DNA from 4 places in the Paenibacillus sp. FSL K6-2859 genome. Region 1 is predicted to be linked to each of the others. Evidence: predicted binding sites of a transcription regulator. Region 1 holds the regulator's gene; each other region holds the start of a gene.
What was found. The regulator LexA, encoded in region 1, represses DNA repair genes until DNA is damaged. The targets are predictions, from matches to a motif close to CGAACATATGTTCG.
Positions count from the first base shown of each region.

Region 1 (8,100 bases):
CAGCAGTGGCAAAGGTAGATGATACTGCAGCAACAGAGAAACCGGTCGAAACGGAAAAGCCTACCAGCAAGCCTACTGAAGAGCCAAAAGAAACGATGATAACTGAAGTTGGACAAACCATCACAACTAAGAATTTTAAGCTTACAGTTGAATCTCTTGATAAGCCTAAGGGAAACGATTATGTAAAACCATCAGAGGGGAATGAGTTTGTAGAAATCGGAATTATACTTGAGAATATTTCCAGTAAAGATTATATGGTAAGCTCCATGCTAATGTTCAATGCGTATCAAGACAGCTTCTCCATAAATGAAGATCTCATGGCTCATACTTTGGATAGTCAAATAGGAACAATGGACGGCGCTTTAGCTGCGGGAAAGAAAATTCGTGGCAAACTAGCTTACCAGCTTCCTAAGGATTGGAAAGAACTTGAAATCAATACTGATTTTACGGTTTTAAGTTTTAGTTCAGATGGAGAAATCAAAATCGTTCTTCAAAATAAATAGGATATCTCACATATAAGAGTCTCGCCAAAGCTGGCGGGGCTTTTTCATTGTTAAACCTAATAATCATCATTTACATAAAGTACCAAACCGATTATATTGAAAGAACGGCATAAAGGATGAGGGGTGTTATATTTGGTGAAGATTTTTAATGAAAATACAGTTTCGTTTAAGCAAAAGTTATCACCGATCCCTGAGTTTGCTTGGCATACGAGTGAGAGGTTAGCTGAGATCGCTAATTCTAAATATCTTGTCTTCGACATAAGATCGCTTGATCCAGATAAGTATTCCTTTCCTTATCATTTTCATAGAAACGCTGAAGAAATATTTGTGATTTTGACGGGAAAAGCGATGTTAAGAACTCCCGAGGGTTTTACTGAGGTTTCTGAAGGTGATGTGCTATTTTTTGAAATGGGACCTGAAGGAGCGCATCAACTTTATAATCATACGGATGCACCTTGCAAGTATCTTGATCTCCGAACGAACCAGGGCATAGATGTTTGCGAATATCCGGACTCAGGTAAAATCAACATTCTCCCCTATCAAGAAATTTATCAGGCAGATCAACAAGCAGACTATTATAAAGGTGAAGAGCAGGTAAGGGAGAAATGGAACGGAATGGAGGATCATACTTGATTCAAGATCGATGGTTCACAGTCACGAAAATTGATCCACTTACTTATGCAATCAGTGAATATGGACATTGGGAAAAGGTACACTCTTTTTTGCTGTTAGGGGAAGGGCAAGCGGTGTTGATTGATACGGGATTAGGCATCGATAATATAAAAAGAATAACGGATCAGTTAACGGATTTACCTATCGCTGTCATCACTACGCATGTGCATGCAGACCATATAGGCAGTCATGGACAATTTGAGACGATCTATGTTCATAAAGAGGATGAGGATTGGCTAATTAATGGAATACGAGGTTTGTCCCTTGCCCAGATCAGAAAAGATATGAGCCGAGATATTACTCTACCTGTTCCTGAGACGTTTGATCCTAATACGTATACGCCTTTTCAAGGGAAACCAACTGCTCTATTGCGAGAGGGAGATGTGCTTGATTTAGGCGGGCGTAGATTAGAAATTTACCACACACCGGGTCATTCACCAGGTCATATTAGCATCTTTGATCATGCCAACAGGTATCTGTTTACAGGAGATTTGTTGTATGATATTACGCCAATTTATGCTTTTTATCCCTCTACTAGCCCGGCAGATTTAGTGGCTTCTTTAGAAAAGATTGCACAAATTCCAAATGTATCTCAAGTATTCGGTTCTCATAATACGTTGGGTCTAGATCCAGTTATTTTGCAAGAGGTTATGAAGGCAGTTTGTGAATTACGTGAACGAGATCTTGTCGCTCATGGTACGGGTATTCATCAATTTAACGGATTTAGTGTGCAGTTTTAAAATAAATGTTGGCTGCAGCAAAAACGGCCCTCCCAAAAGGACCGTTTTTTCATTCCTTAAGATTTTCAAAATTTCTAATTTGGAAAAGTAAAGTGAAGTAATAAGGGGCGAAAGAGGTGTGTTTATTCGGATACGATCGACCTAAAGAACGCATGCAATTGCTGTACCTGGGAGTAAGCTTCTTTGTACTGATTGTCGGATTGTTGAATGGGCAATAAGCCTGGCAAGAAGGAAATGCTATACATAGGTATTTCATTGCTATTCATGTATATTTTAAGCGTAAGTTCCTCGATAACATCAGCCTCTTCGTCAGCGCTATTAAGCACATTAATATCCGCACTTGAAGCAGTTGTTTTACTGTTTTGTTGTCTTTTAGATACCTTTGAAAGGGTTAGTGCGTTAACGACAATCTCTGAACCCAATACATTTTCGAAGGAGTATAGCTTTGCTATAGCCCTTTTTCTTGTTTTCGGATCGCTGGTGCCTATAGCTATTTTTTTATAAGATTCGTTAAGCGCGATCAAGTGAGATTGATTGGGGGGAATGAATGTTTTGGTGAATATGATGTTAAAAGAGGAGATTGCGTTTAAGAGCTTAGACAGTTCAGAAGAAGTAGATAGTTTTTTCAATTCTAGAATACCGGCACTTAGCATTAAGACTACCCCTAAAATGCCAAACATGTACATCAAAAAAATCAGCATCTAACCACACCTCCAATGATCTCAGTAGAGCAAGGTTTATTGCTTATTGAAAGATATGCTTGAATCCTCTCTACTAGTATCTGTTATAATCGAAAATCGTGGGAATTTAGGAAACGACTACTGATTAGAAAAAGAGAAAGCACCCAGAGTTCTGCCGATTTTGCAAACTGAATGCAAAATTGGGGCAACTGCTGAGTGCTTTGTTGAGAGCTTTTTAAAATAAATATGTCTAAATCATAAGAAATTGAAGGCTGTGATTTGATCGGTATAAACAATTAGCTGTTTGTATTCGATCGGAGATTCATAGCTAGCATAGGGTCTAACAGAAACATCATTAAGGACTACAAAGTTATAACTGAAATTTTTATCGGGATGTTCCGCACCTAAATAAGATATGTATTCATCTACAATGACATCATCCATTAGAGATTTTAAGTCAAAAACATCCTCTTTATTGGAGGTAGAAGGGGAGATGGTCCCTTGAATACTGCCAAATGAGGTGAGTAGATTTACTTTTTTTCCACTAGCTTGATCGTTATTTAACAATAAGCCAGAGAGTTTAACAAGTGCATCGACTTTAAAATCGACGAGGGTTCTAATTTTTGAGTTGTTCAAAACGAAACACTTCCTTTCAATTTGAAATCCTGTTAACATTATTCGACATATAACCACATAATTCCTATTAGGTCATCAAAAATACATAAATACAAACACGCCCCCTCCGTTAAGCAAGGAGTGAGGCGTGTTTATCTATGGATAGATTTAATTTCTGATCGTTACTAGTGTTCCAATTGGAACAATCGCAGCTAGTGCTAACACATCCTCATTGTACATACGAATACAACCATGGGATACTTCGTGCCCTATGGATGAGGGATCATTATTTCCGTGTATCCCATAGTGAGGCTTAGATAGTCCCATCCAAAAGACCCCAAATGGACCGCCTGGATCGGGTTGTTTATTAATGATTGTGAATTCACCGAGTGGTGATTGAGTTAACATTTTACCGATTCCGACTGGGAAGCCCCTGATCACAATGTCGTTATCAAGAAGATAAAGCATACGCTGCGTCAGATCAACTATAATCCGGTAATTTGGCATTGTGCACACTCCTTTCTAATTAAGATATGAGCAGGATGCCTAAACGGTTATTCTTAAAAATGGTCATTTTAGCCTACGGGAACATATGTTCCGGATGGGAGTTAAGCTAAATGCATAGAAAAAAAGGCTGCTCCGCATTCGCGGAACAGCCTTTTTGGTAGGAGTGCATACTTAGTGGATATCTCGAAATAATCCGATAACTCTGCCGAGAATGGTCACGCGATTAAGGCGAAGAGGCTCGTACGCCGGATTCTCCGGCTGAAGACGTATATGATCACGTTCTTTATAAAAAGTCTTAACGGTTGCTTCATCTTCTTCGGTCATAGCTACAACGATATCTCCGTTATCAGCCGTTTGTTGTTGACGAACAATAACATAGTCGCCATTCATAATCCCAGCTTCGACCATACTGTCACCTTGAACCGATAACATAAATACTTTGTTATCTCCAACATAGTGTGTTGGAAGGGGAAAGTAGTCTTCAATATTCTCAGTAGCAGTGATAGGAACCCCGGCGGTAACCTTACCTACGACAGGAATTCGAGCGACGGTTTGTGCGAAATGGTGCACATTCTCAGAATCCTCTTGGCCAAGCAATTCTATCGCACGAGGCTTCGTTGGATCTCGACGGATAAGTCCCTTCTTCTCTAGCCGATCCAAATGACCGTGAACTGTGGAGCTGGAAGCAAGACCAACAGCTTCTCCAATCTCCCGGACGGAAGGAGGATAACCCTTGCTGCGGACTTCGCTACGTATAAATTCCAGGATCGCCAGCTGGCGACTTGAAATCTTTGACATTGGAATCAACCCCATATAGTAATGTTTGGGAAAATTATAACATAGAACTACCGTTCGCACAAACATAAGTTCTAACTATTATAAATATTAATTCGATAGAGTTAATAAATGGTAGTCTTGTATTGATTACATTTCCTTCATCTAAATGGTAAGAGCAGGTTCTTAGATGAATAATATGGTAAATATTGACCTCTGAAAAAAAGAGAACAATTGTTCTAAAATAGTATTGAACAAAACACATGTTCGTGTTATTATGATTTTGGAAGTGAGAACAAGTGTTTGGAGGATGATATTCATGTTAAAATACAGTACATACCGTAGCATCTACGATAAAGCCCCAGTGGTTGAATCTTTAGGACATAATCCTATTACCCGTTATTCAGCTCAGATTAAAGAAATCACAGAGTTTTTGCTTGAAGGCTTGATGCGTTTGTTCCGTAGAGATTTTGTTATTAAGCTGACATTGATCATTGTGCTCGTACTATCAGGACTTACAGTAGTGGGTAATGTATTTGCAGGATCTACTACTTTAATGAAGGATGAGAAGCGCGTAGTGGTTGAACGTGGAGATACACTTTGGAGTATTGCTCTTGAGAATAAACCTTCTGATATGAAGACGGCTGTATATATAGAAGGAATTAAAAAATCCAATGGCATAAAAGGTAGTCAGATTAATGCTGGAGATATTCTCTCTTTACCTATTTATTAATATTCTAAGAACATATTAAGAGGACATGAAGAGCTTGCAGGGAGTAAACCTTGACAAGCTCTTTTTCTCATGGCAGAGTTAGAATTAATTTATAAGGGGAGGGAAAGTTTTGAATATTGATGAGTTGGTCGCGCGTATTAACGAATTGGCACGCAAACAGAAGAGCGTAGGCCTTAATCAAGAGGAAACGGCGGAACGCGCCAAGCTTCGGGAAATTTATTTGGGGAATATCCGCAATAACTTTCGAGCACAATTGAATACGATTGAATTGGTTGATAATGATGAGCATGAACAAGGTAACAAGGGGCTTAAGCATTAACACCCTGTTCCTTTTCATAGATATTTCTGGATGACTAGGGGGAACGCATATGGCCCGTTCTTGGGAAAGAATGGTTCAACGCAACACGCAGCAAATCAACAAGCAAAGAAAGAAACAGGGGAAGGAAACGATTTACGCATCTAAATCTAAATCTCCTGGGAAGAACACCGAAACCTTTAAAGGCCGTAACATTGCATTTCCAGTAGTGTTATTAGTGCTAGGTACTATGTTTTGGATGATTGGTTCAGTGGACCAAGCCAAAGGTAATGGTATGCTTATGAACTGGTTAGGAGTCGTTTTGTACTACTTACTAGCAGCACTTCTGTTCTTCCGACGTCCGTACTTGAAGGTAGAGAATGCTAGACTATCTACTATAAAATTCAATCGCGAACGCTATCTGCCAGCTTCTGATATTGAGAAAATCATCCTCTCGCGTGGAGCAGTTGTCATTAAGCATAAAGGCAAACGCACGAAATGGATTTTTACCAGACTTATGAATCGTTATGATACAACTGCGATGGGGACTAGACTGGAAGCATTCGCAAAAGCTCACCAAATTGAAGTAATTCACGAATAGAAATTAACCAGCCATGGGAGAGGGAGACCTGTAATGCCAATTTCCGCCGTACTATTTGACCTTGATGATACACTGCTCTGGGATGATCGGAGCGTCAATGAAGCATTTCGTTCTGCATGTGAAGCCGCTGGGGATACGATTGATCCACAAGAGCTGGAAATTGCGGTGCGTAAAGAAGCCATAGGACTTTATGAATCCTACGAAACGAACCCGTTTACAAAAATGATTGGGATTAATCCGTTTGAAGCACTTTGGGGGAACTTTACTGCAGGTGAACAGCCGGAATTTCGTCAATTGGAGCAGCTTGCACCGGGATATCGTAAAGAGGCATGGCGTCGTGGTCTTGCAGCACTTGGTGTAGAGGACGAAGCTCTTGCTGGGACATTAGCAGCCAAATTCGCAGCAGAGCGTAGAAATCGGCCTTACATTTATGATGAAACGATTCAGGTGCTTGAAGAGCTGCAGGGTAAAGTGAAGCTATTGCTTCTGACCAATGGTTGCCCTGCATTGCAACAAGAAAAACTGGATGGTGTACCCGAAATCGTTCCTTTCTTTGATCACATCGTGATTTCTGGAAGCTTCGGCAAAGGAAAGCCGGATAAGGAAATTTTTCTGCATGCCCTAGAGCTTTTGGATATTTCACCTGAGCAAGGCGTTATGGTCGGAGATAAGCTTACAACGGATATTCGTGGTGGGTTGGCAACAGGTTTGACTACGGTTTGGATTAATAGAAAAGGCAAACAGCCAGATCCGGAAATTCAGCCGGATTATGAAATCAAACATCTTGGAGAGCTTCTATCATTAGTCCAATCTTTATAAAATTGAGCTGAGGCTTTCATTCATTTAAGCTTTAAGAAGGCAGTGAGTTCCTAGTTACTAGGAGACTTGCTGTCTTTTTTATATCTACATCATTTTTAGTATGATAGATGAGATTTACTAGTATATGATCTAAGTCACAAGAGTTTAGCTGAATTGCTGCGAAATACTGAAAAACCAATAATAATGTGTATAATAGATGGAGAATGTATAACATGAATTGGTAGATTCTTAGTATTCAAATCGACTGGGAGGAATCTAAATGAAGATTTCAAGAACAATAGTTCCTTTATTATTAGGCGCAACACTTTTAGTATTGGGAGGATGTTCATCAGACCAATCTAAACATTCTGGCGTACATAATATGAATATGAACATGGACATGTCTATGGAGCCTATTAAGGTTGAGTTACATTGGAGTCCTGAAGAGGTTGTTGTAAATCAGAAGGTGACCTTTGAGGCGGTGGTGACGCAAGACAACAAGGCAGTGGATGATGCGAAAGAGGTTCTGTTCGAAATTGTGAGCAAAGATGATAGTGAACAGAAAATTGAATTTAAAGGGAAGCTAGTCGGTGATGGAATCTATCAAGCAGAAGGAACACTTGCGAAAGAAGGACAATATATTGTTACATCACACGTAACTGCAAGAACTCAGCATTCTATGCCTAATAAAGAACTCTCTGTGAAACCATAATTAAAAGAATAGCATTTCCTGTGATTACAGATAATGCAGAGTGGAAAGGAAGGCTTTTCGAAATTCCTTTATTCTGCTAAACTTACTCTAATGTTTTACTGGGGGGACTATACGTTGGCTAAATATACACTTGAGGAAAGCTTACAACAAAGAATATTAATTCTAGATGGTGCCATGGGCACAATGATCCAACAGGTGCCTTTGACAGGTGAGGATTTTGGTGGGGAAGAATTGGACGGCTGTAATGAAATGCTAGTATTAACCCGTCCAGAAGTCATTCAGACGATTCATGAGCAGTATCTTGAAGCAGGTGCTGATCTCATTGAAACGAACACATTTGGTGCAACGTCTGTTGTACTTGCTGAATATGATATTCCGCAGCGGGCTCGTGAAATTAATCTGGTTGCAGCAAAGCTAGCCCGCAATGCCGTTGATAAATATGATTCACCAGATCGTCCCCGCTATGTCGT
Region 1 covers NZ_JBBOYU010000001.1:3,824,676-3,832,775, reverse strand. Annotated here, with positions in the region: gene MHB64_RS16945 (DUF4352 domain-containing protein) at 1-503, shown strand, start outside; gene MHB64_RS16940 (cupin domain-containing protein) at 639-1,136, shown strand; gene MHB64_RS16935 (MBL fold metallo-hydrolase) at 1,133-1,915, shown strand; gene MHB64_RS16930 (hypothetical protein) at 2,038-2,616, opposite strand; gene MHB64_RS16925 (hypothetical protein) at 2,851-3,231, opposite strand; gene MHB64_RS16920 (L,D-transpeptidase) at 3,379-3,717, opposite strand; gene lexA (transcriptional repressor LexA) at 3,889-4,515, opposite strand; gene MHB64_RS16910 (LysM peptidoglycan-binding domain-containing protein) at 4,811-5,224, shown strand; gene MHB64_RS16905 (DUF896 domain-containing protein) at 5,334-5,543, shown strand; gene MHB64_RS16900 (hypothetical protein) at 5,593-6,120, shown strand; gene MHB64_RS16895 (HAD family hydrolase) at 6,154-6,939, shown strand; gene MHB64_RS16890 (FixH family protein) at 7,199-7,630, shown strand; gene metH (methionine synthase) at 7,805-8,100, shown strand, end outside.

Region 2 (8,100 bases), 1.4 Mb from region 1:
ACTTCCAATGGTTATGGTGGCTATGTTAGTGATGTGTTTCCGTACAACAGGGCACATGGCCCCAGTTCAACCTTATATACTAATGCTGGAGATATGTGCCGATATCTGCTAATGCATCAAAACCGCGGAACTGCAGGAAATGGCTATCAATTATTACAATCCGGCAGCTATGATGAAATGTGGAAGCCACATACAACAACTAGTTACGGTCAAGAAAATGCACAGATTGGATTAGGCTGGTTTCTGGGAGAATATAAGGGTTTGCGTATCACCTCGCATTCAGGATGGGATACCGGTTTTTTGAGCAATCTGTTCCTTCTTCCCGATGAAAATATTGCGGTTTCTATTATGACCAATTGCGACTATGTTTGGCTGGGGAGCGCTCTCTATCCAATTCTGGATCTATTGCTTGGTTCGAACATTACCCACATCAAGCGATCTATTGCTCAAAAAGTTGCAGCTTTAGCTGTATCTAATGGAGTAGACAATGCGATGGAAGAATATCACCGCATCATGAGGATGGAACAAGATAAACACTATTTAATGGAATTTGAATTTATACGAATCACTGAAGCATTAACGTGGGGTGGCCATAAGGAAGACGCCTTCCGAATTCTGAATTGTACCTCTGCAATATTTCCTGATAGTATCTCAATTTCTAGTAGGTTACAGGAATTTCAGGCAATGTTGTAGTTGGTTAACAACAAAAGCTCAAATTCATTTGGTGTTCGGATCGTTCAACTAACGGGAAATGTTAGTTCAATAAACCAACAGTAGTCTAGGACTTTTTATTACTGATAATATATACATAATGTTCCAAATAATTTATATTAAGGTTATAGGGTTTGGAAGTAATGGCATTGCAATTTGGAAAAACCTCGCCGGCATTGGCGAGGTTCTTATATTAATGGGGGTTGCTGGTTGACAAAAATGATAATTTTGTTGGTTATTCTTGCTATCATTACTGCTGTTTTTGTATTTAAAGTTTTATCAAGGAAGAAGAGCTGTCCTTCCCAAAATATAGTAATTGATCCACTTAAGATTACGATCCAGGACATAGACCAAATGGAAGACGGAACTGGCTTTATAGAATATCTGTATCGTTTATTTTTGGCCATGGGTTATAGTGATACATATAAAACGAGAAGAGGCAGAGATTTTGGATCTGACTTAGTGTTTACAGACGGGGAGGGGGTTCGAAATGTCGTTCAGGCAAAGCGTTATTCCTATCCAGTAGGGTTAGGAGCTGTTCAAGAGGTCTATAGTTCCATGAGATATTACAAGGCAAAGAAGTCCATGATAATATCCTCAAATCAATATACCTCTGCGTGTGAAGAGCTTGCTAGTTATAACGCCGTAAGATTACATAGTAGAAGTGACCTTATAGAAATTATAAACTTTTTCAAGTCAGGGCAGATTGATAAAGCGAAGGATATCCTTGAGTCAGAGCCCAGGATTATACTGGAGTCATGGGATAATTACATGAATAGCAATAAAGTAATTAAGAAGGACTTCAAAGTTGAAAAACGATGGGTTGCGAAGAAATAGATAGTTCTGAGTACAAGGAGTTTTTATAATGATGAACAATGAAGATTTTCAATACAGAAATACATATTTTTTCGTAGGGAATCCAATGATTCTATGGATCACCATACTTGGCTTGGTATTGTTAGGATTAGTTTTGTTTTATTTGATTAAGAAATACATGAAGCGGAGAAAATGAGATCAGGTATTTTAATACATAGGAGTACTGTAATGAAGAAAATCTTCAAAGAATTTGGTGTCCATTTTTGTGCGGCAACTATTCTTCTAGGTATTTCATTATTGTTCAATAATTATGATGTTGCGAATGAGAAACAACAATCTTTGATGGTTGTAATGATGTGTGGAGCCCTCATATCTATTGGTGGATATAACTATTTGGTAAACAGAAAAGGTGTTGTTGTGATAATTGTAGGAGTTATTGTATTAGGATTAGCGCTTTGTACCTTATCTTTTTAGGAGTGATCAAATTGAGCAATATTTACAAGTCCTAAAAACTGACTTTGAATTCTATCTGCTGCCTTAAAGCAATCTCACGTGGATATGCTTGAACGGCGTGGCGAACTGGCCGACTGCGTAATTAATTGTGAGGGTCCAGTACAGAAATTGGAGCGTTAAGGTTGCTGATGTTTATTACATGAGAAATGAATTTCAATTTAGGATGGTTTTAGCATAAATGTGTACATTAAATACCCCATCTACCTTAATTGGTTAGCGGGGTTAATTTCATCTCTCAATACCCAAGCACGATCAGAAAACTGGCATATCCTACATTTGTATTCAATTACAAAGGAGGAATTCACGAATGGGCGAATTTGTTGGTGGATGCGGTATTGGAGAACGTGAACGTGAACCTGAACGTTTTGTTGGTGGAGCCTTTACATCCACAGGTGCAATCTTGGTGCTCTTTATCCTGCTGGTTATCATTACTAAGGCCTGTATATTTTAAGTAGCATTCATTTACAAAGGAGGAATTATGATGGGTGAATTTGTTGGAGGATATGGCGGTGGTATCGGAGGAGCCTTTACATCTACCGGTGCAATCTTGGTACTGTTTATCCTCCTTGTAATTATTTCTAAGACTATCTGTTTATAAAATGTTAGTCTAACTATATATTAATCGACAAAATCATCCTACCAATGCAAACCATACAGCTAACACAAAAAGGCGCTGCTGCAAAGCCATGAAATGGTTTTGCAACAGCGTCTCTTTTTTTGTATCCAGCTAGACTTCTCTAATGGGTATAGTGTCCGAAAAGTTGTCACAAATCGTTGTCGCAATCGCTGTACTCTCGGTTTTCGACCATCATCCTTATGGTTTCATACTATCCCATAGCTGCTGGAATGCCCCGGACTCGACTTCGAAGAATACAGGTGCCTGGCCGTAATGTACTAGCCCTTGACCAAACAGCGTCAGCTCTACCCGGGCGTTGTCTTCCAGCTGGAGATAGAGAACCTTGCGGTCTTCGCTGTCGTAGATGCCTTGCGCGATAAGAGGCTCTGCTGCCAGCGGTTTGGCTGCTTGGAGTGCCTTCAAGAAGCCATTAAGCGCCTCGTCGTCAGCGAGCGGTGTGTACTGCTGCTGTCCGTTGTTCCAACTGTCGAAGCTTTCCCATTGTACGGAAGTAATTCGGCCTTCAATATTTAGCTTGCCAAATAGATCAGCGCCGCTGTTTACAGTGATCCCGTTTGTATGCTCATACAGTTCGGCGAATACCTCGCCGTTGATTTCCGAATAGGACATAATCAAGAAATCGGAATCATAGCCCTTTACGGAATAGATATCCGTTTCTCCGATGTTAGAAGCTAACTCAATATATTTGTCTTTACCGCTCCATTCATCGATGCCACCTGTAGTACGACCAAGCTTGTCACCGCGCAGAGCGGCAGCATCAGCTGCGTTGATTCGAGTCGCAGACTGTGTATAAATGTTATCTTTATATACGACTAGAGCGATCATATCTGCCATAACGCCAGATTTGGTATCCGGAAGTTCCAGCTTGGGAATGACAATGCCTCCGGACGCATTTGTGCCAGAATTGTCTGGTTGCTTTGGACCTGGAGTTACCTGAGCGATTTGCCCCTGAGTACTCTGGTTATTTAACTGCTGCCATATATTAGGTGCAGCTAAGCCGATCCCGGCGGCGAGGATGATACTTGCCGCGATATAAACCGTCTTGCGCGGACGCTTCCGCTCCTGCTGTTGCTCCAGTTTGTCGATCAATTCTTTTTTCATCTCTTCACCTGGTTTCATAGAATCCACCGCTTTCTTGTATAATGTTCGAAACTGATCTTCTTTCATTGTGATTCCACTCCTTCCAGCTCCAGTTTTAACAGTTGCCGTCCCCGCTGAAGTCTCATCTTTACGGCAGACTGACTAATCTGCAGAATTTTGCTGATTTCCTGGATGGGATAGTCCTCGTAATAATAAAGATGGATTACGGTTTTATACTTCATAGGCATCCCCATAACTAACTGCAGCAGAGACAAATCCTCGGGGGTGTCTAACGAAATCGGCTCAGCATTTTCCAGTTTGACCTCGCGCTTGCGCCAGCCTCTGCCTAGTAATGTTTTACAATGATTGGTGATTACCCGGATCAGCCATGCTTTCTGATGTTCAGCGTCTTTGAACTTTGGTGCTTTTTCTATCAGTTTGATGAAGGTATCCTGAGTGGCTTCTTCGGCATCTTGGCGGCTGCCTAAATGGACCAAAGCAATCCGGAACAGCATATCTGCGTAGATTTCGTAACTCTTTATCACATGATTTCCCGGCCGGGTCATGGATCGTTGCATGATTCTATGCCCCCTTTACCTTTAACACCATTTAGGACGGCATTTGGTCACATTATGTTCCTGAGAGAATTTGTTAGCGTCTAGATCAAGGGTTAGAATCAAAAAAAAGGCGCGATAGCCCAGCAGCCATATCATGACTGCTGAGACAATCGCACCTTTATAATAGAAGTTCCCCTTTACGGGAGGGTCTCCTCACTATGTTTATATGTATATTTTGGATCAAACCCTTTTACAAGAGCCATGCTATATTGATAAATCCGATCCTTCTCTTTTCGATAAAAGTATCTTGCGTTAGGTTCATCTGCAAAAATCACCGTTGTACTTACGACGGGAGCCTTACTAATCTGGGTGTGTACTTTATAAAGATCTTCATTTTTATAATCTCTCGTGGCTACCAAATAATGAATCACTTCATTGTCCATATGATTTCGGAAGGCCTGAAGCGCTAAAGAAGCGACTCCATATATAATAACGAAGGTAATAAGAATTATTGTTGTTCTTTTCTTCATTAATTCCCTCCATTTAGCTAAAATGTATATATTATAAGATAATATATTGTGACTGGTATGTCATATCTATTGTATCTTGTAATTTACACATTAGAAGGGAGGAAGAAAATGATGCAACAAGAAGAAAAGAGAATCATGCTAGTCCCAAGCTACCAGGTCTCCGAATTTTATGGTTTATTATTTGGGGAGTTGTGGGTATGTTCCTCATTCTAACTCTTATTGGTGTGATTCAGTTTGTATCCGCCTAACAGAGTTTTATTACAAATAAGGCAGCAAATTTCCCGCCGATAGTTAAACCCGCGTAGGTAAAGAATTGCCTGGGTATACTATACTTGCTGCCTTTTTATTATGAACTTACACAAATCAGCTTCAGTCGTCTTTGGGTTCTTGCAATAAAATGGAGAAGGTTCCCGTTTCATGATCCACTTCAATCGACTCGATCCCAACAAAATCCGGAATTTCGGGGTGCACTGCATCTACGTTATAATCTGGATGAGTCATCAATAATTCAATTACTTTAATGGCTTCCATATCGATCCCCCTTGCGAGAAATTCCACCATAATAATGGTCCTTCATTGCGACTCCCTTATTATCTCCGCAGTCATTATTGAATATGTGTTAATCGTTCTTCGTTTCTTCCCATCACGGCCAATAATTGCCCCTGAAAAACACGTCTTTGAATTTGATCAATCCGCTGTAAAGCCAGCTCGTTTGGTACTTGAAATTCTGCTGCAAGATAGCTGATTGCATCTTCCCGTTGCTCAGGCAACGTCATGCGGGAGATCATGGAGTAGGGCATAGCTGCATAAAGAATAAATCGCTCAGATTCATCCTCCTGTGCCCGCGTGAAATGTTCTGGCATCAATATTTGATCCGTACCATGGCGGAGCAGGTGACAGAGCTCATGGAGAAACTCTAGCCGCTGCAGACTGGCTGGAAGCCGGTTGTCAATAAACATGGTGTACATCCCCGCTGATGCTTCGATGCTCTTGCTTCTTACATCCAAATAATGAACCCAAATATTAAGCCGTTCTGCAATATAAGCAATCGAAATTTGCGAAGGCTGAGTAAGGTTCAGACGCTTGTATAAATCTTCCGTCCACTTCTCCAGCGCAGTCATTTGATAATAGGATTTCATGTTATTCACATCATTCACCTCATTCAGAATCGATTATAGGATCGTATGTTCGTATAATAAGACAAAAGAAAAGCCCAAGGGGCTATGTAGGGTAAAAATATAAGGACACATAAGAACGAGTGTTCTTGTGTGTCCTTAGCATAATGCAATTAAACACTAATATCAAGTGTTTTTCCTAAATTCGGAGCAACGCTTTTGCCCAGCATTTCCACCATCGTCTGACTCTGGGTTTCAGCCTGATTTTTGGCAATATTCATGACTTGTATTCCTACATTTTGAGCTAAGGATGCCTGGCTCATTGCTACTGATAACGCGGCTATATCCATATTGCACCTCCTTTGTGTATATCCTGTTTATCGACTGCACCTACCTAATTCATTAGGTGAATAGCATTTGTTTGCCAATTCGCCCAAACGGCTTATCTCCTTTTTACATATCTTGTGCTGTAGTCATTAATCATTAGGAGGAATTGAAAATGGGATTTGAACATGGTTGTGGATGTAACGTAGGTCCGGTAGTAAGCCCAGCAGCAGTAGGTCCGGTGTGTAGCCCTTGGACTTCAACAGGAGCTATTCTGGTACTCTTCATCTTGCTGGTTATCATCACTAAAGCTTGCTTATTCTAAGCTAGCTGATGCACATTGTAGCCCCATCCGGTATACCGGATGGGGCTACTTTTTTTGAAGCGCTGTTCTCGTTAGCTCATTATTTAAACATAAATTCTACGCGGGTTCCATCCGCATAATCTTCTAACTGATTGCCAACCCAGCTACCTGCGCCGCGGTTATCTTTTGGGGTTATGTATTCAATATCGGCCCCTTTTCCGCCTTCATTACACATGGCCATGGGCCATTCATCGCGGTCGTAGCCTTTTTTGGTGGGGATCCCTTTTAAGGATTCTTTGCGGTTGTCTTCAGCCTGCTCACGGTTAATCGTGCACGTCGCGGACTCCCCTTTGGCAATCGCGTCCTGAATGTGCTTAGCGGTTTCAGGATAACGATCTGATGGGAAGATCAGCTGAACAACTTCTGAATCGGATGTGGACGAGGGGGCTGCCGGATCTCCGTTCTGTTCATACCAATAACCGCCCAAAGCAAGTAACACAACAATGATGAGACTGGTGAGTAGTTTCTGTATTTTCAAATCTGCTCCTCCTTTTTTGGAACTTAAAATAGTATATCTTATATCATAATGCAGTGCGATTTAATATACTTAGGAAAAATAAGAGGAGGACGGTATTGGATATGGAGTATTTGATTACGATTGAAGATCAGACGCTTATAGCCTCTGCTGAAGATATTATAACTAGACGCTATGAATGGGAAAGGCACCATGTAGGGGCGGCGCTCCGTACTAAGACGGGGGAAATCTTTACAGCGGTACATGTAGAAGCTAGCATGGGACGAATTACAGTCTGTGCAGAAGCGATGGTGATTGGAAAAGCGATATCCGAAGGCTACAAGGAATTTGATGCGATTGTTGCGGTAAGGCATTCTGATCCGGACAGCGAGGAAAGAGAAATTAAAGTAGTTTCTCCCTGCGGGATGTGCCGTGAGTTAATTGCTGATTACGGGAAGGACTGCAAAGTTATTGTATCCGAGGACGGCCGGTTAGCTAAATATGATATTTCTGAATTACTACCGCTGAGATATACGAGGTAAATTGGAGAGTTTGCTCGGGAGCCACTAGGCTCCTTTTTTTATGGAGCCGTGAATTTATTCAGCAGTTCCTTACACTGACCTAAATTAATTTACAACTTCATGTCCATTCGCTGAGTTCATGTCACTAGTATCCCCATACTATAACTTAAAAAAGTTAAAAGGATGTGAGAGTGGATGGAACAGCGCAATCTTCGAAATATGGTTGATTCGGCATCGAGGTTTGTGAGCGATGTTCAGTGGCAAATGGCGTATCGTAAATTGCAAATGGCTCCGGCAGATTCGGAAACGGTGCCTTCTGCTCAGAAATTGTTGAATACCCTTTATTTTCTGCAAGGAAAAGGATGGATTAGTGGACAACATGATTATTTGGAAAGCGCGGATGAGTTCAATGGAGAGCTGAAAAATACTAGCGGGCAATATGCGGCCCTTCACGGCTATGAGCTGGGCGCAATCAATA
Region 2 covers NZ_JBBOYU010000001.1:5,194,427-5,202,526, reverse strand. Annotated here, with positions in the region: gene MHB64_RS23275 (serine hydrolase domain-containing protein) at 1-693, shown strand, start outside; gene MHB64_RS23270 (restriction endonuclease) at 931-1,548, shown strand; gene MHB64_RS23265 (hypothetical protein) at 1,756-2,001, shown strand; gene MHB64_RS23260 (YjcZ family sporulation protein) at 2,375-2,491, shown strand; gene MHB64_RS23255 (YjcZ family sporulation protein) at 2,522-2,638, shown strand; gene MHB64_RS23250 (hypothetical protein) at 2,855-3,844, opposite strand; gene MHB64_RS23245 (RNA polymerase sigma factor) at 3,841-4,335, opposite strand; gene MHB64_RS23240 (DUF3139 domain-containing protein) at 4,512-4,844, opposite strand; gene MHB64_RS23235 (hypothetical protein) at 5,214-5,375, opposite strand; gene MHB64_RS23230 (ImmA/IrrE family metallo-endopeptidase) at 5,450-5,983, opposite strand; gene MHB64_RS23225 (YjfB family protein) at 6,133-6,309, opposite strand; gene MHB64_RS23220 (hypothetical protein) at 6,459-6,608, shown strand; gene MHB64_RS23215 (NucA/NucB deoxyribonuclease domain-containing protein) at 6,688-7,119, opposite strand; gene MHB64_RS23210 (cytidine deaminase) at 7,227-7,643, shown strand; gene MHB64_RS23205 (glycosyl hydrolase) at 7,818-8,100, shown strand, end outside.
Region 2: MHB64_RS23230 (ImmA/IrrE family metallo-endopeptidase) is a predicted target of LexA. The motif match lies at 6,022-6,035, and genes of this name have one in related genera.

Region 3 (8,100 bases), 1.5 Mb from region 1:
TGGAGACAAGCTTCCCCAGCCGCGGCCCTCTTCTTTCAGTCTTACAGCCATGTCACTTAACGCAGCATGGAACAGTTGTCCAATATCAGGTGCTTGCAGCTTATATAGCTGGCGTTCCTTCAGTCTAAGTCCGTAAGATGCAAAATGGGAGAAGGAGCAAGCAACAAACTTCTCCATCCGGGACACACTGCCTCGCAGTGTCGATCCACCGTACAATCTAAGGCTTGTTCCACGCTTTAGCTTCGTTCCCACATTACGATAGAACAAGGAACTGAGCAGACGTTTCAATTCGAGACTACGAATATCATCAGCAGCGAACCAGTTATACACATCCCACCATAATTCAGGTATCTCCGTCCCCTGGCGCCACTGGCGAAGCTGCATAATCAATGCACGAAGACTTTGTTCTGGATGACCAATGTAACCGAGGTGAATGGAATTCCTGACTTCTTCTGGTAGTCCTACTGGGGGAAGTGCTGCCAAGCTATGCTCTTGCACCCTTGGGAACATTCTATGCAAATGACGGATTACCTCAGAGGGAAGAAGCGCCTTGCCCTCATCATCAGCAGTGGCGTAGCTAATCCAGAGCTTTCGGCTTCCTGTCGTTAGCGCATTATAGATCAAAAACCGCTCGTCCAGCAGTTTACGAGAAGCACCAGGAGCAAGCTCCATACCGGCGTTCTCAAGCACGGAGCGTTCGCCTTCCGAGAGAATTCCATCTTCCTTAAACTGCGCAGGCACAACACCTTCATTAAATCCAAGCAAAAATGCGTATTTAACTCCCGTTGGTCGAGTCCGATCCATGTTACCAACCAGTACTTGATCGAGCGCGGGAGGAACAAGTCCCATCTTCAGCTCAGCAAGTCCTGTCTCTAGGACTCCGGTGAACACATCAAATTCAAGTCTCTCGTTGCCCATCATCTCGACGATCTGATCTAGCAGATCAAGCACTGCACCCCACAGCTGACTATGTTCTCTAGCCTTCTCGGGTTGCCCCTTCTCCATAGAACCGACACTAAGTTTCTCCAGCTTTCGAGCAACATCCGTTTCATCCAGCAGCTTGTACACTGCGGTACATAGTTCAAGACCGCTTTTACTCTTCTGTATCCGTTTCTCAAAAGCAAATAGAGGACCCGTTATACTAGCACGGCATCGCTCCATTGTAGCAAGCAGTTCTTCATCCATCTGTCTGCCGCCTTCCAGCGACAAGCTAGGAATCCCTTTCCATGAACGGCCATCCGTCCAGCGATACCCTTGAATCCCACAAGCCAGCACATAATTTTCTAAGGCATCCATATCCTCACGCGTAATACTACCGTCCAGTGGTAGCAAAAGCTCCGTCTTTACACAGCGGAATACATCCTCAAAGCGCCAGCGTCGACGCACCACATCCAATGCGGAACGTACAAACTCTACCAATGGATGGTGCAGCTCATTTACCTTCTGGTCCAGAAAAAAAGGGACTCCGTAATCTTGGAACAACGGTTTAATCAGCTGCTCGTAATCTCCAATATTACGCATCAATACGGCCATATCACCATATTTTGCACCTTCATCTCGCGCCAGTCTAATCATTTCACGCAGTGCTCCCTCAACCTCTGCTCTGTGTGAAACTGCTGCGCCTATAGATATCGCTTCATTTGCCAGTTCATCTGCACCCATCCAGACCTTTCGGCGGTCATATCCTCTTTCGAGATGAGCAAGAACAGGACTTTCTTCAAAACGCGGAAGAACCGCTGGCTCCAGCAGCTCGTCCCACACATCAATGCCCAGCTCTTCAGCTATTCCACGCAGTTTAATGTAAGTGACCGCAGTTGGGTGAAACAATTCAAGCTCATTTAATTGATCTCCATAGGGATACGAACGATCAAGAGTAAGGGACACGGTCAGCTTCGATGCTTGCTGCATTAATTCTCGAAGCACTAAGAATTCCTGCGGGGTAAAGCCGTGGAACCCATCTACCCAAATCTGCGCCCCGCGAATGTAAGAGGAATCAGGAATATGCTCAGCTAGTTCCGCTAAACGATCCTCTTCATCGATATAGAGGCGTGACATCTCCTTCTCTAATTCACTGAATACCAGCTGTAAATCATCCAGCTTGCCTTCAAGAATTGGACTTCTTGCAATAGCGCCTCGCATTGCGGATAGCTGCTCCTCTAAATCAGAGGAAGCCAAACAGCAACGCTTCATCTCCGTATGCAGCTGATTGAGCCGTTCCACAAAACCCGGTCTGTCTGCAGAGGCACCGAACAACTTCAGTTCCTCTTTACGGCGACTGATGATTTTGTAAATCAACATCTTTTTACCTTCTTCACTGATCGGCAGACTAGCGCTACCTCCAGTTTCCTGTTTCACTCGATAGGCAAGCCGAGAAAAGCTCAGTGTCTGCGCCCGAATGCTTCCCTTCACATTCCCTACGGTCAGAAGCCCCCGTTCTGCTCCAAAGGAGCCTTGTTCCGGTACAAGAATAATGATTGGCGCACCAAGAGGCTCCTTCTCTAATGAAGTTGAGATAGACTCCCATATTTTCGTTGTCTTGCCACTGCCCGATCGGCCTAGTAAAAAGGTTACCGACATAAATGATAGACTCCTTCCGTAGCGGAGAAAATGTATAAGATACAAGGTGAAATATTCACCGTTTGATAATGTTCAAATGAAAAAGCTCAGTCGTTCCTCGTCCCCTCAGTATAGCATAACTGCACAAATCAGAACATGCGTTTGCTAGTATTTTCTAATGATTTACAATCATAATCTTGTAAATCCCGAATTCAGCTCTTTTGAGAACATAGCAAAAAACCCGTAAAAAGAGTCCTCGATCGAAGACTCCTTTTACGGATTAAAATCCTTTACTTATATAAACAGCCAGCTTATTTCTTACTCCGCACTTCAAAAATCGCAAACTTCAGATAGTGTCCTTCATTAACACCTAGAATCTGCGGATGGTCTTTGCCTGCGGCACGCCATTCCACAAGTCTCAGTACTTTACCAGCATCTTTAGCTGCGTCAGCAATCGTCTCAAGAAATAGATCCGGTTGCATATGATATGAACAGCTTGCGGTAACCAAATATCCACCTTCGTTCACCAGCTTCATGCCATGCAGATTGATGTCCTTGTAACCACGGCAAGCGCCTGCTACTGCACTTTTAGTTTTCGCAAACGCTGGAGGGTCTAGGATAACTACATCCCAAGTTCTACCTCCACCTGCTGTCATAGGCTTGGAGGTGTCCGTTTTGGCGGCTTTGCCTCCGGATTTAGCATTTGTAGTCGTTACTGTTGATTCCGTTCCACTGGCAACCGTCGCCCGCTCCGAACGTTCCTCCAGCCCCTTGACCTGATTGCGAAGGTAGGCAAAAGCATCGTCCACTACAAATTCCACTCGATCAGTAAAGCCATTTAGCTCCACATTAACCTTAGCACTCTCTATAGCATGAGCGGAAACGTCAAGGCAGGTTACTTTTTTCGCGCCATACTTGCAAGCATGCAGCGTGAAACTGCCTGTATGCGAAAAGCACTCCAGCACTGTAGCACCATCCCAATAAGGGAAGGTTACGTGTTTACCACTCTTATTTACCGGCAAAGTTTGTAACGAGCCATCTTCTGCTTCTATTTCTTGCAGTGTAATTCCGCTTCGTCCACCCCAGCCTTTCATGAGAGGCGCAATGGATGCTCTATTCTCACGCTGATCAAAGAAATAACCGGTCTTCTGGCCCTCTTCGATATCTACTACCAGCATCAGATCATTTTCACTTACAGTAACATGTCTTGGGCATTCCCCGTACAGCACACCTGTAGTCTGCTCCAGCCCTTCCAGTTCACGTACACTAACATCACTGCGTTCGTAAATACCACGCGGTGCCATAACCTGTACAAGTGCTTCAACAATCTCTGTACGACACTTGTCCATTCCGAGTGTAAGTAGCTGCACAACCAGAATATCGCCGAACCGATCCACAATCAGACCTGGCAAAAAGTCCGCTTCACCATAAACCAAACGATAAGCATCCGCCCCAGGCAGGAAACGTTCTCTATGTTGCAGACAATTCGTAAACCGTTCTGCGAAAAAGGCGGTGTCCATGATAGCCAAAGGTCCCTGCGATACAATTCTTACCCGAATCTGCGACGCTGGATTGTAATATCCTACCGCCAGAAAACGGCCTTGATGATTAAGAACATCAACTAATCCCCCTGCTTCCGGGTTTCCTTCTACTGATGCAACTTCACCTGCATAGACCCATGGATGGCCCTGTTCCAATCTTTTTTTGCGATTGCGTTCTAATCTAACCGATGCCAATGACTTCAACTCCCTGTTTTTCTAAAAATGATTTTATACATGTCCTACTCGTTACTTTCATATATTGGTGTACAACCCTCGTTCAAAGGAGTATGCCCTATGTTCCGTGATCTGCTTTTTCCTATTATATATGGTTTGGTTATCTTTCTTGCTGGCATGAAGCTAATGGAGACAGCATTGTCCAAGCTTGCAGGCCCTCTGTTAACAACAAGTCTGAATAAGGCAACCTCTACACCTATCAAAGGCTTGATCGCAAGCAGTGTACTGTCAGCCCTGCTTCAGAGCAGCACGGCTGTAACTGTACTAACGATCGGCATGGTAAATGCCGGTCTGCTCACCTATGCTCGTACGCTTGGCATTATCTTAGGTAGCAACATCGGCACCACTTTGACCACCGAACTCATCGGACTTCAGATCAATACTATGGCTACACCATTGCTGGCTGCCTCGCTGAGTTTGTGGGCAGCAGCTGTTATAGCAGGCGAGTTACCTCATACGTCACGGGCAGCAGCACTGTGCCGGAAAATATCAGAGCCGCTGCAATTCATCAGCCTGGCTATATCAGGATTCGCCTTAGTCTTATGGGGAATCGCAGTTATGCAGTCCATCGGCGGGACACTTCAGGAGAGCGGCCTATTCCTTTGGTTCTTGGATCATGCGGCCACAAGTGCCTTGTGGGGAATCGCCGCTGGCGCCTGCTTAACAGCCCTGCTACATAGCAGCGCTGCGGTCATTGCCATGGCTATGAGCATTGCTGCGTCGGGTGCCATGCCCACAGAGCTTGGCATAGCCATCGTGCTCGGCGCCAACGTCGGCACCTGCCTCACGGCAGTCATCGCTTCCATCGGCGGCTCGTCTTCTGGCGTCTTCGTCGCATGGTCGCATGTTGCACTCAATGTTGGCGGTGCACTACTGTTCCTGCCACTTATCGGACCCCTGCAAGCAACCGCTGCTTGGATCGGCGGAGGCCCCTCTTCACAGATCGCCCATGCCCAGACTATTTTTAATATAATCTGCTCGATAATCGCACTGCCATTATGTTACCTGCCTGTATGGTCAAGACTGGAGAAACGTCTTCTATCGTAACGAGTTACTGTAACGCCTGAACCCAAGCTTTCCACAACTGTACTATTATACTTCAATCGAAAATATTATAAAACCGCGATCCATCATAAAAAGTGATTATCGTCGTAGTGATTGCAATCAGAGCGAATAAGATCAAAGCAATATAATCATTTCTTGAGAAAGGACGACTGCTGTACCAAGTCCGTTTATTCTGTGTTCCAAAGCCACGTAATTCCATAGCCGTACTAATATTCTCAATGCGTTCAATGCTGGTCAGAATCAAAGGCATAAGAATTGAAATAATATTTTTAAGCCGTTTAGGCAGCTTTTCTTTTCGAGAGATGTCTATTCCCCGTGCCTGAGCGGAGAACGAAATATTCTCATAATCTCTTTGGATATCCGGAATGTACCGCAGCGCAAGCGATACAGAATATGCAATTTTATAATTCACACCAATCCGGTTTAAAGACGCTGCGAATTCACTAGGATTTGTCGTTAGAAGGAACAACAGTGCCATGGGAATGACCACTGCATACTTAAGGGCAATATTTAATTGATAGAATAGCTGCTCATATGTTACGGTATACCGACCTACAAGATGAACAATATCATGCCGTGAACCGTATACCTTTACACCTTCCAATGGAGAAAAAATAAAGATAGCTATATGATTAAGCACAAAGAAGAGTAATATAAAATATAGGACGAAGGCATAATCCTGAAACTGAACTTTAGAGACTCTAAAGGCGATCAAACTAAAGAGCAGCATCACTATTAGACATCTTGTATCGTATGTAATCATGCCTGTCAACGACCACACTATAAATAAAATCAGCTTAGTGGCGCCTGTAAGACGGTGAACAGGTGAATCCTGCTTCGTAAAAGTTAACATTGTGGCCTTCATCCGCCCCGGCTCCTCCTGTCGTATGCAATAAATCTTCTTACAAACTCTTCTGGCTGATCCAATTGGACCTTCATAGCCAATGTAAATAGTGAGGTCTCTTTCAAATTAGCATTCCTCACTACTTCTAAATTGGTTAGCACTCGTTCAGGGCTATCATCAGCAAGCTTAACACCATCAGACAACACTACAGCTCTATCGGCATACTCCAGCATAAGATGCATATCATGCGTAATCATAATGACCGTCATTCCCTGTTCACGAAGCGTCAAAAGAAATTCCATCATTTCGTTATAGTGCCTATAATCCTGTGCTGCAGTCGGCTCATCTAATATGATCACTTCCGGCTCCAGGATCATAATAGAAGCAATAGTCACACGTTTCTTCTGACCGTAGCTGAGCGCAGAGATGGGCCAGCTACGAAAAGCGTATAGACCGCATATTTTTAAAACATGATGCACTCGCTCACGAATAAGCTCCTCAGACACCCCTCGTAATTTAAGGCCTAGCGCAACCTCATCATATAAAAGCGTCTTAGAAATCATATGATTAGGATTCTGCATCACGAAACCGATCCGCTCTGCCCGCTCCTTAATCGTATCCTTGGCAATATCCCTTCCGTTCATCAATATCGAACCGGAAGTGGGCTTATAAAAGCCACAGATAAGCTTAGATACCGTAGATTTCCCAGCCCCATTTCTCCCAGCTATACAGACCATTTCTCCTTTATGAATAAGAAGGTTAAGTTTATGAAGTACTGGTCTGCTCTTCTCATAACCGAATGAAACATCACGTAGCTCAAGGATAGGTAGACTCTCACGTTTATCCTGCTGCGAATTATTGTTATCATACCAGTACTCAAGCTTGCTGGAGCAAGAGTCCAGCCGAATTTCATCTATATGCTGCGGATTCATATCTGATGCAATCGTACATCCTGCATACTTTAAAGCCGTTAAATAGAGAGGTTCCCGAATGCCTGCTTCTGAAAGTAAGCCCGTGCTTAATAGCTCAGCGGCTGGCATATCCGCCGCAAGGCGTCCGTCATGGATCACAATAATGCGGTCCACCGCACGGTGAAGTACTTCCTCGAGCCTGTGCTCGATAATAATAACCGTTTTACCGGTCTCTTTTTGCACTCGGTCAATAAGCTCAATTGCTTTTGTGCCGGTATATGGATCTAAGTTTGCCAAAGGCTCATCAAACAACAGGATGTCCACATCACCAACTAGAACGCCAGCTAAGGTCGTTTTTTGCTTCTGACCACCTGACAATTCCTGAGGTGACGCTCCTAAATATTCGTGGATATCCACGGCTGTTGCTGCAGCCACTACCTTTTCTATCATTTCGGCCTGTTGGACCGCGTGATTCTCCAGACTGAAGGCGATATCCTCTCCAACCGTTAATCCAACAAATTGTCCATCCGGGTCTTGCAGTACAGTCCCTACCTGATCCGACAATGCTGCAATACTAAGTTCTTTCTGCTCCAGACCCATAATTCGCAATGATCCAGACATTTCACCTTTATAAGCAAAAGGGTTGAGTCCGTTTATACAATGAGCCAGTGTACTTTTCCCAGAACCAGAGGGTCCCACAATAAGTACCTTCTCCCCTTCGGCAATCGTTAAGTTAATATCTGTGAGTGTAGGCTCCTGCTGTGCTCGATATTGAAAACTAAAATCCTTAAATTCAATCACTGCTTTTTTCATCCTTGACCTTCCTCTTAGCTTCGTTTGAAGAATTTCACTTTCATTATATGTTTTACAGCCATAAAAAAGCCGGTGATCTCCACCGGCTTTTGGTTTGGATTATATGCTACTCAGGCTTCTCTGGTCAAGCTGCCTT
Region 3 covers NZ_JBBOYU010000001.1:5,322,526-5,330,625, forward strand. Annotated here, with positions in the region: gene addB (helicase-exonuclease AddAB subunit AddB) at 1-2,577, opposite strand, end outside; gene MHB64_RS23810 (class I SAM-dependent rRNA methyltransferase) at 2,868-4,292, opposite strand; gene MHB64_RS23815 (Na/Pi cotransporter family protein) at 4,392-5,378, shown strand; gene MHB64_RS23820 (energy-coupling factor transporter transmembrane component T family protein) at 5,431-6,261, opposite strand; gene MHB64_RS23825 (ABC transporter ATP-binding protein) at 6,258-7,964, opposite strand; gene MHB64_RS23830 (ECF-type riboflavin transporter substrate-binding protein) at 8,075-8,100, opposite strand, start outside.
Region 3: addB (helicase-exonuclease AddAB subunit AddB) is a predicted target of LexA. The motif match lies at 2,708-2,721, and genes of this name have one in related genera.

Region 4 (8,100 bases), 1.4 Mb from region 1:
CTGCTGCTGACAAATTGATCTTCCGGATCACTTCCAGAGGAATTTTCGGCGTCCGGTCCGCTGTTAGCAGTCCGTTCACTTCCTGCTGGACATCCGTAATCTGCGTGTAGCAGTATCCGCAAATATAAGGCGTGTCCTTGATTGCCTGCGTAATCTTGCTGAACCGCCCGATGAACGCCTCCTCATTACTTACCTGCTCTCCGTAGCCCCAGCCTTCGTCGGAATTAAAAGCAATGCCCCCGAATTCACTGACCATCACCGGCTGGCTGCGGTATTCATAGCCTTTTGCCATCACATATTTCCAGTTGTTGAAAGATAATCCTCCGCCTAGTACGCTGCCGGAGTCAGCATAACGCTCTAGCAAGGCATCTCCGCTCTGCTCATAATCATGCAGGGTGATGATGTCACTGATTGTATGCTCCCAGCCGTCATTCACAATGACCGGACGATTAGGATCAATAGCTTTGGTCAGATGATAAATGGCTTCCGTAAATTTCTGCTGCTGCTTATTCGTGTAGACTTGCGGAATACCCCAGGATTCGTTAAAAGGCACCCAGGTGATAATTGAAGGATGGTTATACTGCTGGCGCACAATCTCTGTCCATTCATTCGTAAAGCTCTCCACTGCCTCATCATTGAACTCGAAAGTCGCCGCCATCTCCGACCAAACCAACAGGCCTTTCACATCACACCAGTAGAGGAACCGGGCATCCTCGATCTTCATATGCTTACGCACGCCGTTATAACCCATAGCCAGAATTGCGTCGATATCGGCAATCAGCGCCTCTTCTGACGGCGGGGTCAAGTGGCTTTCCGGCCAATAGCCCTGATCCAGAATCAGCCGCTGATACATAGGCGTATTGTTAAGCAGCACCTTGCCTTGTTCGATGGAAATTTTGCGGAGGCCGAAGTAGGAATATACCCGGTCAATGACCAGATCATCTTTATATAAAATAAACTCCACTTCGTACAGCGCCGGTGCCGCAGGTGACCATGACTGCAGCTTCCACGGGCCATTCGCTTCATGGGTCAGCTCCACATCCAGCTGCAGCCAGGCCCGGTCTACATGCAGCGAGACCTGCTTAAATGTCTTCTGCTGCGTGCTGATCCGGGTCTCCAGGCGGAGATTATCCTCCGCTGCCTGTGTCTGATATTCAAAACGTACCGAGCGGTTATCAAGATCCGGCGTGATTTTGACAGCCTTGAGATAGGAGGGCGATACATACTCTATCCACGCACTTTGCCAGATTCCCGTTGTCTGCACATAGAAGCACTCGAAGTTCTCATCCACCCAGCGCTGCTTGCCCCGCGGCTGTGTACAGCTCTGGCTGTCTTCCGCTTTGACTATCAGCCGGTTGTACACTCCTGCACCAGTGTTCACATAATCGGTAATATCCAGCGAAAAGGCCGCATAACCGCCTTGATGCCCACCGGCGAAGCAGCCATTAACCCATACCTTAGCGGTATAATCGACTGCCTGGAAATTGAGTATCACTCGCTTACCGTTCAAATCAGCAGGAAGCTTCAGTTCCCGCTCATACCATACATAAGGATGGAAGGCGGTCTCGCCGATTCCGCTGGCCTGCGTCTCATAAGTGAAAGGAACCTGTATCTTCAAATCCCCGTGCAGATGCTCATTCCATTTGTCCCGCTCGCCAATGTTGTCATTATCAAACCGGAAATCCCATTCCCCGTTAAGGCTCTGCCAGTCGTTACGGACGAACTGCGGCCGCGGATAATCCTTGATATAGTGCTGGGTTGCCATTAAACTGCACACGCTCCTTATGAACAATATTTTTGTTTTATTACAATAATTATGTATTAATTATTACAGAATCTTCTGAAATGTCAATCGTAGAATGCATAGAAAAAAGAACCTTTGCCTATGGCATCAGGTTCTTCGCATGTTCATCACTTTGCTGTCAGAATCAATTACTGCTGATTACTGTACGGTATAAAAAATCTTCATCACCAGATCCTGTTCATAATCGCCGAACTTTTTGCCGAACAGATTCATTCCGCCCTTGAATACCGCATTCTCCTTCACACCCACCCGCAGATCCACATGGTTCTGCTTAGTAAGCCTCAGTTGGCTTAGATTGACGGTTGATATCTCTTGGTGGTCAATGGTGCTGCGGGTGTTGTCTACACTCCAGGTCTTGAGCGAGCCGAATTGCGTTCCCGTATCGAGCCACCAGGAAGGATTCAGCTTCCCGCGTCTGCCGCCGAAATCACCGGGCGACGTCCAGGTACCAACCTCCACATTATTGATCCACAGCGTAATATCCGAAGGCCAGTCATTCTCATAATTCGGCGCCTCGGAACAGATTTCCATCGAGAACTGAATCAGGCGGATGGCAGCCCCTTGCGGAATTTCCAGCGGATAGCGGTACTCGAGATAGCCCTTGCGCAGCCAGAGTAGCTGGGCATGAACCTTGTCAGGATGGAAAAAGCCCGCCGGCGAGTCCTCCACAATAATCGGCCCTGTCTCACTAACCATGCCGCAGGTTGGCGCTGCTTCACAAGCTGTGAAGTTACCGATCGGCATCTCAATTTCATAGCAATAATCGCCTTGATCCGCCTGCGCACGACGTTCCGGTACATTTATGACGATCTTGATATCATCATAGATGCGGCTACAGACCTTCATGGCTCCGCGCGAAGCAGGCAGCAGCTCGGTCTCAATCAGCTTGGCTTGTTCCAGCACCTTCACATTCGAAGCGGCGGTGGATACCGGTATCTCCAGCGCTTCAGCCAGCTCCACTACATTCATTCTTCGGATGTTCAACAACTCCAGCATTCTCAATCTAAGCTCCGTAGACAGCGCATGTGTCACTTTCACCAGATCATCAAGATGTTCCATGGATAATTCCAGAATATCGATCACTCCGCTTTGCTATCTATTTGAACTATAACATTGAACTTTTGAACTCTTATTTCCCCTTTTTGGCAATGATGTAACTGCGATGGAACGGGAAGAAAGCAAATTCACTATTTCGATTTAAATTCCTGCACAAAATACAACATTCCCCTCATTAAATCGGCTTTAATCAGAAAATATCTGGTTTGAGCAGTGTAATCATAACACAGCGGTCACAATAACTGTCACCTGCAGCAGCGTACCGCCTAATAATAAACGCCGGCCGAGCCATTGCTTTTCCCTTACCGATTCGACAAACACTGGCGTATTTCCTTTCGCTGCAGGGCAGGTTCGTAACTTGACGATTGTTATAGGTACATGGCTTAATGCCTTCTTGCCCAAGATATTCAAACAGATTGTTTTTCAGATGTTCTACAGTCTCGAATGAGTTGCTGTACCTCTTGAAGAAAAGCCGCACATGTTATTCATAATCCTTGTTTGTTCGCTGGCTTCCTGTTCTTTCTTCCAGAACAAAAATTGCGACAACGCTTCTGTCTATACCACTGCTTTGTTGTTCTTAATTTGTTTAATTCTAACCATAATAAAAACCCCCTTCTAGAACTTGTTATTATACAAGCACTGAAAAGGAGTATTATGACCTTGAGTCCTGTATACTCGAATGTTATTTCCAGACACACAGAACCCTAGCTTATTATAGAAGCTTTCCTTTAAGAAAAACAAAAAAACCTTGATTTCTCAAGGTTTTCACTGTGATGCCGAGGACGGGGGTCGAACCCGTACGGTACTCACGTACCGCAGGATTTTAAGTCCTGTGCGTCTGCCTGTTCCGCCACCCCGGCATATTATGTGTTGTTGCTCCATACGTTGTTTATGTATTAAGCGACAAGAAATATAATATCACGAATTTCGATAACGTGCAATACTTTTTCGAAAAAATATTTATGCCATAAAAATAACCCGTTCCAGCATATGCCGACACGGGTTATTAAGCATGTCGTTTATCTGCGTTCGTCACTTCTGCTTCTCATTCCGACAAGACCCAAGAGTCCAAACAATCCGAGCCAGCCCCAGTTAGATCCTCTGCTGGTAGTTCCAGTATTCGTAGTTGTGCTGGTTGCCCGATATTTACCGTCTGTTGTAGTGTTGGATAGTGGAGTTACCGTATTTCTGTTGTAGTTATCCCGGGTGTAGTTGTCATTGTAGTTAGTGGTGTTAGGTCTATAATTTTCCCCTGTGCGAATCTTATCTCTCATAATGCTCTCATGCTGATTCATCGTTCCCGTAGTACCGTTCATTAGATTGCCTTCCGTATTCATCATCCGAGTGTTATTCATGGTACCATCCATGCCCGTATTCGCGTTCGGGATACCGCCTAATGCGGCTGACCCGATTGGATTAGCGTAACTAGCTCCCATTATACTCAATGACAGTACAGTGCAGCATGCAAGGCTTGTTATTAGCTTATTCACAACGTTATGCCTCCCTTTATGGTTAGTTATCATTGATAACTTCCCCTTGGGTGGCACTGTCTATACATGATTAGCTTTACTCTTTTACTACGTTCACTGTCTTACTCGCTGCGTCATACGTAACCTTTGCTCCAAGCGCCTCAGCTAGAGCACGTACGGGTACATACGTTATGCCGGTATCAAGAACACCATCCGTAAGTTTAGAACCGTTTAAGGTTATTGTTACTTTAACGTCTTTGTTCACCTGCTCATCCTCCCCAGTAATCCTTTTTAAAGCTTCATTGACCTGATCCGTCGTAGGACGTTTACCTGCCCGAAGTTGAGTCGTGGTTAAGCCGAAGGCCATTTGCAGATGTGAATAATCTTTAAAAGACGTCCAGTCTCCTCCCCACTCAAGCCCTAGCTGTTTTCCCACCTGTACAACCTCTTGCCAGTCCGCAATTTTATCTTTATCACCATCACGATTCATATCCCAGGAAAGACTTTTTCCATCCGGCAGCAAAAGCGCAAAGTCAAACGCAAGGCCATAATTATGATAGCTGGTTCCACCCTTGGCGTTGGTAACTATAGGTCCAGGCTTACTTCTCCCCTGCGCATACAAGGCATTTTGTTCAGCAATCGACCGTAACCCCTGAGTAATAACGATGGGCACTCCTCTGGCATAGCTTTGCTGAATCAAAGCCTTCGCCCCTGCTGCCAAAACAGGATGAAGCCCAACAAGCCTCGCCGCCGATTTGTCCCTCACTTGATCTAAAGTCAGCATAGAATCACCCCTTGGTATAATCAATGATCCCGCTCCCCCATTCGCTTGTACTAATACCCCTGCTTGCATCAGCAAAAAAAGACCCCGGTATCCCCGAGATCTCCCCTGAAAAGCACTTATTCATAGCTTCTCCACCTTGGATCAATTCCACAAAAAAGGGCAAAATATTAGCGAAAGGTGGGAACACATATGGACATTCATAGCGATAGCTATAAAGTTGCTGCCCTGAGCGAGCAGGAAGAAGCGCTCGAAATTATTCGAAATGCCGAAGCTTCCATTGCACATCTGACCGGCAACCCAACGGTGACCCTAATTGCTTATGAAAAAAGTGAAGTCAGCGGTTCTCAGCATTAGACGATGTAAACCTCCACGAGGTCATCTACATTGATCCACTTCCATTCCTCCGCCCACTGCAGCTTAAACTCACGCGAGTGGGTGTGAATGGAAGTCACAAAACCACTTATTGTCTTATTCTCAAAAGGATCAAACAGCACAGCAGTGACGCGCACATGACTCCGTAACGATAAGGCCAGTGTACATTCGATCTCCTCCAGCTTCTGCTCATCAAGAATAGGCTTGATGCGGCGCAGCGTCTCCCGTTCATCCCTAATAATTCTTACCTTGTGCTCCGGCAGCATCATGCGACTGCTTTCCCAAAGTCCGTTTTTCTCCAGCTTTTTGCCCATGGTATCCCCTCCCTAATTTCTATACTTATTCCGCTATGCACGAACGTATGTTTGTATTATATCCACACCTTCGCTGAATAATCAATAATCAGGAAAAAGATACCTTTTATAAATCCTCCTCTTCATTTAAAAGTTGTATAATACTGTATATCTAATTGAGAGGAGCTTTCCACTTGAAAAAAAACAATGCCCTGCTCATCCTAATCCCTGTATTATTCCTGTGTCTATACCCCCTCGTATATCGAAGCAGTACCCTCTCAGACCTCACAAAAGGAATCGTAGCTGGTTTATTTATAGGATTATCAGTGTTACCTCTACTCAAGCTCAACATCGCATCAAAAAGACGCTGACAGTTGAACTGTTCAGCGTCTAACTTCCGATCTATTCTTGAACTTTCTCTGATTCAGCGGTGGATTGACCATCAGCATCGATGAGTCCTGTTGCTTCTCTTGCTTCATTAAGCTTGGAAATGCCGTATAGCATCGCGACGTCAGCGTTCTGATTCAATTCCTCGAACTTCTCAGCAGTGACCTCTGCGGAATCAGCACCTTGAGAGGCCTGTTCTTTTAGAGAATAAGCACTTTGAAAAGCAATCTTAGACTCATCAAGCAGCTTACGAATGTCTTCGGGCAAGCTAGAGGAAATTTTCACTTTTTCAGCCTGATTGGATAGGTCTGTTGCGGTCTTCTGGAATTCGTTAATCTTCTTCTCCAGCTGCCTGTCCGAAAGGTCTCCTGCTGAATAAGCAGCAATAGCTTCGTTGAACTCCGCTAAAGATGATTTTCCTAATTCATCAAGTTTAGACATTTCATTGTAGAAGTTTTGCACGGTTTCCTGCACTTCTTCTTCCGAGGCAGGTGCCGATGAAGTTGAATTATTATTGCTGCAGGCGCTAAGGATGACAGTCAGCATTAGCGTTCCTATTAGTAACACTTTTTTCATTATTTATCCCTCCACTTAACAGAATAATGTCGGTTTGTGTAAAGCGCAAATGAAATTTATGTAAAACGACTATTATGTTATAATTATTTTAATTGTAATCAGGGAAGGAGAGGTATTTATGCCTTATTGCACAACCTGCGGATCAGAATATAAGCAGGGCGCTAAATTTTGTGGAGAATGCGGAACTAGCATGGACGGCACCGCTCCAGTGACCGCCCGCCGTCCATCAGCAAATCCAAATGCTACTCAAGAAGTCGTTCTCTGGAAAGGCAAACCAGCCAGTATCTCTGATCGCCTCAAAGGAATCGTACGCCTAAACACTACTACGTACACCATTACAAGCCAGCGCATTATGGTAAAGACCGGACTTATCGGTAAAAATGTCGAAGAGATCGAATTACTGCGTGTACGCGATTTATCCGTAGCACAATCTATCATGGACCGGATGCTCGGCATCGGTACATTAACTGTATTTTCAGATGATGCCTCAGCACCTCAGCTTCTTTTCCGAAAAATTCATGATGCTCAAACCGTCAAAGATGTTCTGCGCAAAGCTGTTCGTGACGAGAAGATCGCCAACAACATTAGCTACCGTGAACAAATCTGAGATTTTTTCACATTAAAAAAAGCCCCGGAATCCGGGGCTTTTTTGCTAATATTCGGATGCTCGAATCCGTTCGGATATCGCCTTAAGGAAGATAAAATGCTCCAGCTGGAATAACCCCTTTGGGTTGGCTAGGACTTTCCCACTGCAATACAATCCGCGCGTCTCCCACATTCTCATAGTACTCCACTTTTATTTCATGCAGCTTGCCTGCAATCAGATTCACACTGCCTTTTCGCTCTTGCCCACTCTGATTCACCCAACTGTCAATGATCAGCCCACCATCAATCCACACCCGCACCCCGTCATCAGAGGAGGTGTAAAGGGTATAGGTTTCACTATAGGCTGCAGTAAGCTTACCACTCCACCGTATTGAAAAAGCGTCGATGCGAATGGCTGGATCAGGCGAACCCTGTTTCCACGAAAATTGGATGTTAGCATCCGTTCGCGTCAGCGCAGGAGCGCCGCTAAGGGTCATATTATTGTAATATTGTCCCCATAGTCCACTCTGCAGCACACTATCTCCCATAGCTTCCACAATTGCCGCCTCAGCAGCATACTCTTCCCGTGTGAATACAAAGCTGTCGTTCATAAAGGCTCTAATTACCGCATCGGTATTCTTCTCATAAAGAAGCTTGCCCCAGGTCATCTGATAAGACCATTTGGGCTGTGATTTAGATAGTAGTGCAGGGGACGGTAGCTCTCCATTTTCTCCAATCGCGATCACTTTTCCACGACCCAGATCCCATAGACTA
Region 4 covers NZ_JBBOYU010000001.1:5,185,804-5,193,903, forward strand. Annotated here, with positions in the region: gene MHB64_RS23160 (glycoside hydrolase family 2 protein) at 1-1,765, opposite strand, end outside; gene MHB64_RS23165 (helix-turn-helix domain-containing protein) at 1,943-2,863, opposite strand; tRNA gene MHB64_RS23170 (tRNA-Leu) at 3,635-3,720, opposite strand; gene MHB64_RS23175 (hypothetical protein) at 3,880-4,350, opposite strand; gene MHB64_RS23180 (M15 family metallopeptidase) at 4,427-5,113, opposite strand; gene MHB64_RS23185 (hypothetical protein) at 5,303-5,467, shown strand; gene MHB64_RS23190 (YolD-like family protein) at 5,464-5,799, opposite strand; gene MHB64_RS23195 (hypothetical protein) at 6,181-6,741, opposite strand; gene MHB64_RS23200 (PH domain-containing protein) at 6,860-7,348, shown strand; gene MHB64_RS23205 (glycosyl hydrolase) at 7,431-8,100, opposite strand, start outside.
Region 4: MHB64_RS23190 (YolD-like family protein) is a predicted target of LexA. The motif match lies at 5,840-5,853, and genes of this name have one in related genera.